2 regions of the Bacillus jepli genome follow, and region 2 is predicted to be linked to the other one. Evidence: riboswitches for the same ligand, from Rfam matches in the RefSeq annotation. Region 2 holds a riboswitch; the other holds the start of a gene.

Region 1 (4,115 bases), 2.4 Mb from region 2:
CAACCTATGAAGATAGCAAAGACTCCATTTACGCAGTCCTGTTTGATCAAAAAATCTCAGAGGAATACAGTGCGTGGTTAACTGAAAAAACAGAGGAATACAAGATTGAGCGAAATCTATCCTAACTTGATTTAAGGCCCAAACCGAAAATATGGTTTGGGCCATTTTCATTAGTTTTGCAGGAAATACTTCCGACAAATTTTTCTGTTGCCGACAACATTTCCCGGGAAACGACAGCAGGTATTTGATACTGACAGTATTCTATTAAAAGGCGAAATTTTCAAATTTTATTTAATGGATAAATGTGATATTATTTCCATAAATATCAAGTTTCGATAAAAGGAGTGAAATATGAAATTTACAGTTGTATGTCTTTTTATACTATTTATTGTGATTGGAATAGTGAAAAACAAAGATAAGAATTATGCCAAACAAGTGGGGGTGTCATTGATGCTTCTGGGGACTTTGAATGCAATAGCCTTATACAACGTCGACAGTTTTTCAATTGACGATCCTGTACAATACTTAGATATTTTTTTCATTAGTCCAGAACGAATTGACACTTATGGGAATCTATCAATTGGAGTCGCACTAATTGGGCTCATCATCTATCTGTTTTCAGAGATTAAAAGATAGGAGGACTTGCCATGGGCTATATAGAAGAGTTAAGAAAATTGGTTGGCAACCGACCGCTTAATTTGGTTGGTACGGCAGTAGGAGTAATTAATGAAAAAGGAGAAATCTTGCTTCAGCAACGAATAAACGGTGTTTGGGGTGTTCCTGGTGGATTTTTAGAATTGGGAGAATCCACCGAAGAAGCGGGTAGGAGAGAAGTACTAGAAGAAACAGGGCTGCAAATCGGGAAGTTGGATTTAGTAGGCGTGTTTTCTGGAAAAACCCACTTTGTCAAACTCCCAAATGGAGATGAATTTTACCCAATTACCATTGCTTATGTCACAAGAGAGATTGTTGCTGGAAAGCTTGACGTAAATCGTGAAGAAGGATTAGATGCTCAGTTCTTTAGTCTCAGTGCACTTCCCGAAAACATGAATCCACTTATTCCAAATTTACTACAAAAATATCTTCAAACTAGAAAAGTATAAAAAGCACTTGACAATCTATAAAAAAATAAAATTACCAATGTTTTTTTAGTCCGATAGTATGATATGATAGTGGTATGTCATCAAAAGGCCTTTCATTCTTAGTGCTATTAAGAATGAAAAGGGGAATTTTGATTTGAAGAAAAGAACATGGAAGTATGAGGAAATAGAGTTTTTGAAGGATAATGTAGGTCGAATGAAAATCTCTACGATTGCGACTCACCTAGATAGAACGGAAACAGCCGTTGAGTTAAAGATTAAGAGATTAGGGATTTCCAATACGAAGTCCTTCACCGGTCAATTAACGATGCATGAATTGGCAACTCTATTAAAAATTGATCCAAAGTCTGTAAAGCTATGGATTGACAACCATGGATTAAGGTACACAAAAAAGGCAACACGAAATACACGGAAATTTTACTTTATTAAACCTGAAGATTTTTGGGATTGGGCAAAGAACAATAAAGACCGAATTGACTTCTCCAAGATTGAAAAAAATGCGATTGTTCCTGAACCTAGCTGGGTTGAAGGGGAACGTTCCAAGCAAAAGAGGGTCAATTACAGGTCATGGACTACGGTTGAAATTCATTCCATGATCGAACTTGTCGCAATGGGGAAACCATTTTCAGACATCGGCAAAAGATTAAATCGTAGCCCAATTAGCATTCAACGTAAATATCAGCGTATGCGCAACGCCATTAGATAAGCAGAATACCAAACTATACAAAAGGCAAAATTGTTGAAAGACGATGACGCAAAGCCACGGGCCTAAGGAGAATTCTCTATGGCGGCTGGGTTGCTATAGAATGGAAGGGTACCTTTATTTGATGACGAAAAATGGGAGAGTCTAGTTGGAAAACTAGATTCTCCCGTTTTCTTTTTGCTAGATTATTGGTCTAGTAACTTTCTATCTAACTCTTTAACGCCATTCATTATTTGTACTGCAAAACCGACACAAGTAAGAATAATACTTAAAGTAAGAAAATATGCTACAAACATGTAACCTTCACCTCATTACAGTATTTTTTCTATTTCTACTTTTAGTATAGTGCGAACCTGTATAGTAGGCTGTGATGTGTATCACAGATTAGCCTCTTTTTTTGATATTCCTCGTCAAAATTGGAATCAATTCACGTTGTAGTTCTTTTTTTAATGTGATATATTTTTTTAGATAGAAATTGTGATAACGGAAGGAAAATTTACATGAGTTATATAGATGAAGTTCAAAAGCGAAGAACATTTGCCATCATCTCACACCCGGACGCCGGGAAAACGACGATGACTGAAAAATTGCTATTGTTTGGTAACGTGATTCGTGAAGCGGGAACTGTAAAAGGAAAAAAATCAGGGAAATTTGCTGCATCGGACTGGATGGAAATTGAAAAGCAACGTGGAATCTCAGTCACATCAAGTGTTATGAGTTTTCCATATGAAAATTTTTATGTCAATATTTTGGATACACCGGGACACGAGGATTTCAGTGAGGATACCTATCGTACATTAACTGCTGTTGACAGTGTTGTGATGATTATTGACTCCACAAAAGGTGTTGAACCACAAACGATTAAGCTTTTCAAAGTTTGTCGAATGAGAGGAATTCCGATTTTTACATTCATTAATAAGCTTGACCGTGAAGGAAAGGATCCACTTGATCTGTTAGCGGAAATTGAAGAGGTGCTAGGGATTGAATCCTATCCAATGAACTGGCCAGTTGGTATGGGAAAACGATTTTTAGGGATTGTCGACCGTTATAACAATCGGTTCGTTCATTTTACTGGGAATGAAGATGAAAAAATCATTCCATTACAGGAGCTAGAGGACGGCAAACATCCAGAGATTACTGAAAGCCCGATTTATGACAGTGCACAAGACGAATTACTCTTATTAGACGAAGCTGGAAACAATTTTGATGTAGAGCGTGTAGCTAAGGGTGAACTTACACCTGTATTCTTTGGTAGTGCGCTCGCAAACTTTGGTGTAGAAACATTTTTCAATACATTTTTACAATTTGCCTCAGCACCGAAGCCTCGTAAAACAAACCTTGGATTAGTTCCACCAGAGGACGAAATGTTCTCCGGGTATATTTTTAAAATCCAGGCAAATATGAATACGAAGCATCGTGACCGGATTGCGTTCCTACGTGTCTGCTCCGGAAAGTTTGAGCGTGGAATGAGCGTTAACATCACTCGTACCGGTAAATCAATCAAATTGAATCAAACCCAACAATTTATGGCGGCAAGCCGTGAAACAGTTGATGAGGCATATCCTGGCGATATTATCGGAATTTATGACCCGAACGTCTATCAAATCGGTGATACATTGACGGCAGGTAAAGAAGATATGCATTATCAGGAGCTACCTGTGTTTCCACCGGAAATGTATCGTAAGGTTCGCGTAAAGAACGTGATGAAGGCGAAGCAATTTAGAAAAGGAATTGAGCAACTCGTTCAAGAAGGTGCGATTCAATTATTCAGACAGGAATCAAATGATGAATTTATTCTTGGTGCGGTTGGTCAGCTCCAATATGATGTGTTTGAATATCGATTAGAGGCAGAATACAATGTCGCAGTTGAATTCACTACCCTTGGAAATCGGATTCCAAGATGGATTGCGAACAAGAATGTCGATACACGCCTGTTCGATTCAAGAAGTTTACTTGTTCGTGACCGAAATGAGCGCTATGTAGTTTTATTTGAAAATGACTTTACCTATCGTTATTTCCAAGATAAAAACAAGGACATCGAACTCATTGATTTATTTGAAAGTAACGACTATAAAGGTGTTTAAAATAAATCGCCCAGAAACTTTTCTGGGCGATTTATTTTATGAAAGGATGCAGAAATTTGTTTCGAAAAATCGATTAGGATCCAGTTGTTGTACTAGTTTATGATAGTAGTGGAAATGGCGTCTTCACAGCGGGCGGTGCAAATTTTGAAACATAAATGATTGAGCTTGCTGGTGGGAAAAACATTTTTGAAGAAATTACTGACAAGCATTGGGTCACTGTTAGCTACG
Region 2 (4,115 bases):
TAAAGAAATATCAACAGCGTTAATCACGTGATCTAGTCACGGCAAGATATACTATACAACTCTTATCTTTGAAACAGGTACTTCATAAGATTCAGCAAACATATTGAGTAATTCTTCTTTTGGTGTTGTTTTGTCATTCTCGTATCTACTTATGGATTTTTCACTGATTCCAATACTTTGAGCAACTTGTAATTGTGTTAAGTTTTTTTTAAGTCTTAATATTCTGAGACTATGACCTATTGAATGCTTCAAATTTTATCCCCTTTTTTCTATACTGTAATTATAATGCCCTATCTCGAACGAAGATAGGGCTTTTTGTATGTTAGCTTATCTTATTCCGTTGTTTTACTTGGTAATTGTGTAGTGCTATGTTTAATCTTTTAATGTCATTTACAGATAAATCTACAAACTGTACGCCGTATGAAACCGTTTTTCCCTTAAAATGATCTTCTCTTCGGATAATTTTTCCTTTTAATTCGAATACTTCACCGTGGAAAATAAAGTTTATTTTCATTAATATATTGTGCTTAACGGGAAATTCATAAGAAGAATGAAATTTTAGCCCGCCAATACTGATATCATGAATCATTTCATTAAAAGACTTATTCTTTAAAACTCTTAAAGAATTGTTACCAAAATCTATTAGAGTAAAAGTGCCTTCTATTCCGGGTAGTTTAATTCTATAGGAATTTCTCTTTTCTAAAGGCTGGAATTTATTAAATTTTCTTAGTTGACTTTTTAATGAACTGTTATCCTTATGTAAAGTTTTAATCAACTGAATTTGCTTTACTAGTTTACGTTCATCTTTAATAAATAAAATTAACAAAAAAAACAATATTATAGTTTGTGCTAAAACTATGTAGCTCAAAAATTTCACCTCAATTAAACAACTTTAAAGGCTTTAGGTCTACCTAATATAAAGCCTTGACCATATTTAACACCAATTGCCTTTGCAACTGCTAAATCCATTTCGGTTTCAATTCCTTCTAGTACTAAATTAATATTATGATTATTAGTATAATAAAGAATTGTTTTGATTATTTCTTGTTTTTTAGGTTCTTTATACAAGTTGTTGGAAAAATATTTATCCAACTTAATAAAATTTGGGTCTAATTCTATTATTGATTTTAGATTAGAGTTTCCCTTTCCCACATCATCAATAGCAAATTTAATACCATCTGATTTAAGTCTGGCAATATTCTCTTTTAAACTTGAAAAATCAGTAATGGTTTCCATTTCACTAATTTCAAAGATGACTTGTTGACTAAAGTAGTTGTTATCGGTGATAATTCTCTTTATAAAGGGCAGAAAATTTGTGTTTGTAAGGGTAGATGGAAATACATTCAAAAACAAATGACCGTCCTTTTTTGAAAATCCTGCCGAATGGTAGGTAAATGCAGCTTTATGAATAGACCGCGAATCTAATTCATAGAGCTGTTTTTCTGTTTTTGCAAGGTTAAAAGTTTCTTCTGGATTTACATCATGAGAGGTTCTTAGGAGTCCTTCAAATCCAATCCTTGTCCATGTCTGAATATCAATAATGGGCTGGAAAAAGTGTGAAAATAATTCATTTTGAATCAAATTTCGAATCATATTAAGTAATCACCCCCTTCATTCTAATTTTCAGAATAAAAAAAAGACGACTACACCGAAAAAAACGGGAGCCATCTTTTCTCCGCTAATTTCGGTAACTCGACTACCATTGCAATGATTGCTTTAGGTTCGTAGCTTTGCGTCCTTATCTTTCGATAAGTTTGCCTTTATCGTATAGCTTATACATTTGTATTACCTTTTCCTTTAATATAATATGACAAAAGTCTTATAAATTCAACATAATTTGACAGTAATTACAAAATATCTATTTATGGTATAGCCAATCATATCTTTATAATGTCGAATTTTGATTTATTTCTGCTAACTTTTAATAGGAAAAGAAGTTTAATTAAATAATGGTTTGTTATCTCAGTAATGATTAAACTTTTTTATTTGAACCCCTTTTATTATGGTTGGGAAATTTAGGGAAAAGATTTGTCATTTGAATTTTGCTCTTTGTACTTTTCAAACAGAAATTGGAGTCCATAAAATAGAAATACCTTTGTAAAGAAATAAAAGAAGAACTGTAAATGATTTAGACGTACCAATGAGAAATACTTGATTTTTCTCGCGAATTTGGCAAATGGGTAGGCAAATAGAACATTTCCGATGGCATTAAGAAACACGAACTTTGTAAATTTTCCATATGACCACCTCATTAACCAAATTGAAAATACCGAGAAAAAACCAATATTAAAAGGGAATTCATTAAATAAATATGGATTTGGTTTATTATAAAAAACCCACCATCTACGTTTTTTTTCCTATTAGTGCCGTGGTCGCCTCTATACATCCGATAAGAATGGAAATAGGTAAGAATCTCTTTAAATTTTGCAACCCAATAAAAGGTACAGTTGAAAATGCAATTATAACCATAGAAAAATTTAATATCTTTTGGATTTTTATTGACATAACATTAAACATCCTTTTTTATAAGCTAACTTTTCCTATTATTATTTTATGGTATCCGAAAATTAAATTTATATGTAATAACTGATAGAGTTAAGAGTTGATGGAAAAAGGTGAATTAGAGTCCGCGTTTAATGTTAGTTTTTTTTCGATAACGTTATGTAAAAAGAGTGTAATTTATTAGAGAAACATAAAAACCCTAAGCTTGTAATAAGTAGTCTACATGCTTAGGGTATTTTGGGTAGTCATTTGACAAAAATGCAGAATGATTCATGCAATCTAAATTACCATCAATGTCATGATTTTGTGTCACTAAAGTTTAAATAGTGTACCAATGAAGACTAATTGCGATTTTCTACAATGCTTATCTTGGTCCTTTTACTTATTTCAATTCTTCAGTATTTTCATATCTACTATCCAAAAAGTCTACTATATGAATAATATATCCTTCAATAGTTTGTGGATTTCTAATACAGGAACCCCATTCAGGAAGACCATGATGACACAAAATACAATGTGATATCTGGTGAATATCCTCTAAAGAAACAATAATATTTTCACTTTCAATTATTTTGGACAGGATAAGTACTCCATAAGGAATGTGTCCGATCATTACACCTAACTCATCCATTGTAATTCCTGTCTGTTTACGGTTATCAAGGTTTGAGTGATCGGCTGATGGGAATAGAAACTTAAACTCTTCATATTTTTTTCCTGCATGATCATATTCAAGTAACTTACCGATATCGTGGAATAATATACTTGTCAAAACTACGTTATAATTTGGAATAGTATCTTTGTGTTCCATCATTCCGTAAAACATTGTATATAAATGATCAATAGTATCTTTCCATACCAATTGTTGAGGGTTCACGGATGATTGCATTTGCGCCCATATGTCACTTTTGTGTGCTTTCTCAACCCGATTAATAAGTTTTAGTGTTGCTTGGTAGTGATTTTTTTCATGTCTTAAAATATATCTTGCAAACCTCATTAAACCGACTGTATGTTTTAACAGCCCACCCAAATAGTTATGATGAAACCCCTTTGCAGCAGGCCTTATGCAAAACTGATCCCAGAAACGACGCATAGCTGCAAATGAAATTTCTTTATAAGGTGACTCAAGCTCATCAAGATAAGAAAATAGTTCAACCGCCAACTCTTCGATGTTTTGTTTAGTGTACGCCAGTAAACTGAAAGGATTAATATCTTCTTCACAAGGTTTAAGTTTGTTAATTGTTAATGATTTATGCCCACGGTAATCGTCAACTCTAGCCTCAACATCAAACACAGAATATGTTTCTAATAGTGATTTATTTATCTCTACAGAGCCTTCGTTATCCCACAATTTTGCATTTATTGTTCCAGCATTATTACTGAATCTGATTTTCATGTATTGTTTATTTGTTTTTGTTGTTTCAATGCTAAATTCGTTTAGGAGGAATCGGACACGAACAATATTCCCTTTTTCTTCATTCTGTATGTTAAAAGTTTCTTCCCCGGTTGGTAAGACTGGTAGTGGGAAATCTCTCAGTATTTCTTCTCGCTTTATATCAGAGGTCCCATAGATAACGGGGATAAAATCATAGAAATATGATTTCGGTTCATTCATT

The links. Region 2 has a riboswitch for cyclic di-GMP ahead of ABC371_RS22345 (EAL domain-containing protein). Riboswitches for the same ligand answer to the same signal wherever they lie in the genome.
Region 1: it holds a riboswitch for cyclic di-GMP, as region 2 does, so the genes downstream of both, ABC371_RS09975 (peptide chain release factor 3) here and ABC371_RS22345 (EAL domain-containing protein) in region 2, are expected to answer to the same signal.

What each region holds. Positions count from the first base shown of each region.
Region 1 covers NZ_JBDFMO010000001.1:1,977,413-1,981,527, forward strand. Annotated here, with positions in the region: gene ABC371_RS09955 (peptidylprolyl isomerase) at 1-125, shown strand, start outside; gene ABC371_RS09960 (hypothetical protein) at 352-636, shown strand; gene ABC371_RS09965 (NUDIX hydrolase) at 648-1,103, shown strand; gene ABC371_RS09970 (DNA-binding protein) at 1,237-1,806, shown strand; cyclic di-GMP riboswitch class I at 1,820-1,904, shown strand; gene ABC371_RS09975 (peptide chain release factor 3) at 2,304-3,887, shown strand.
Region 2 covers NZ_JBDFMO010000001.1:4,384,957-4,389,071, reverse strand. Annotated here, with positions in the region: gene ABC371_RS22355 (helix-turn-helix transcriptional regulator) at 52-252, opposite strand; gene ABC371_RS22350 (PilZ domain-containing protein) at 323-868, opposite strand; gene ABC371_RS22345 (EAL domain-containing protein) at 883-1,593, opposite strand; cyclic di-GMP riboswitch class I at 1,684-1,769, opposite strand; gene ABC371_RS22340 (HD domain-containing protein) at 2,885-4,114, opposite strand.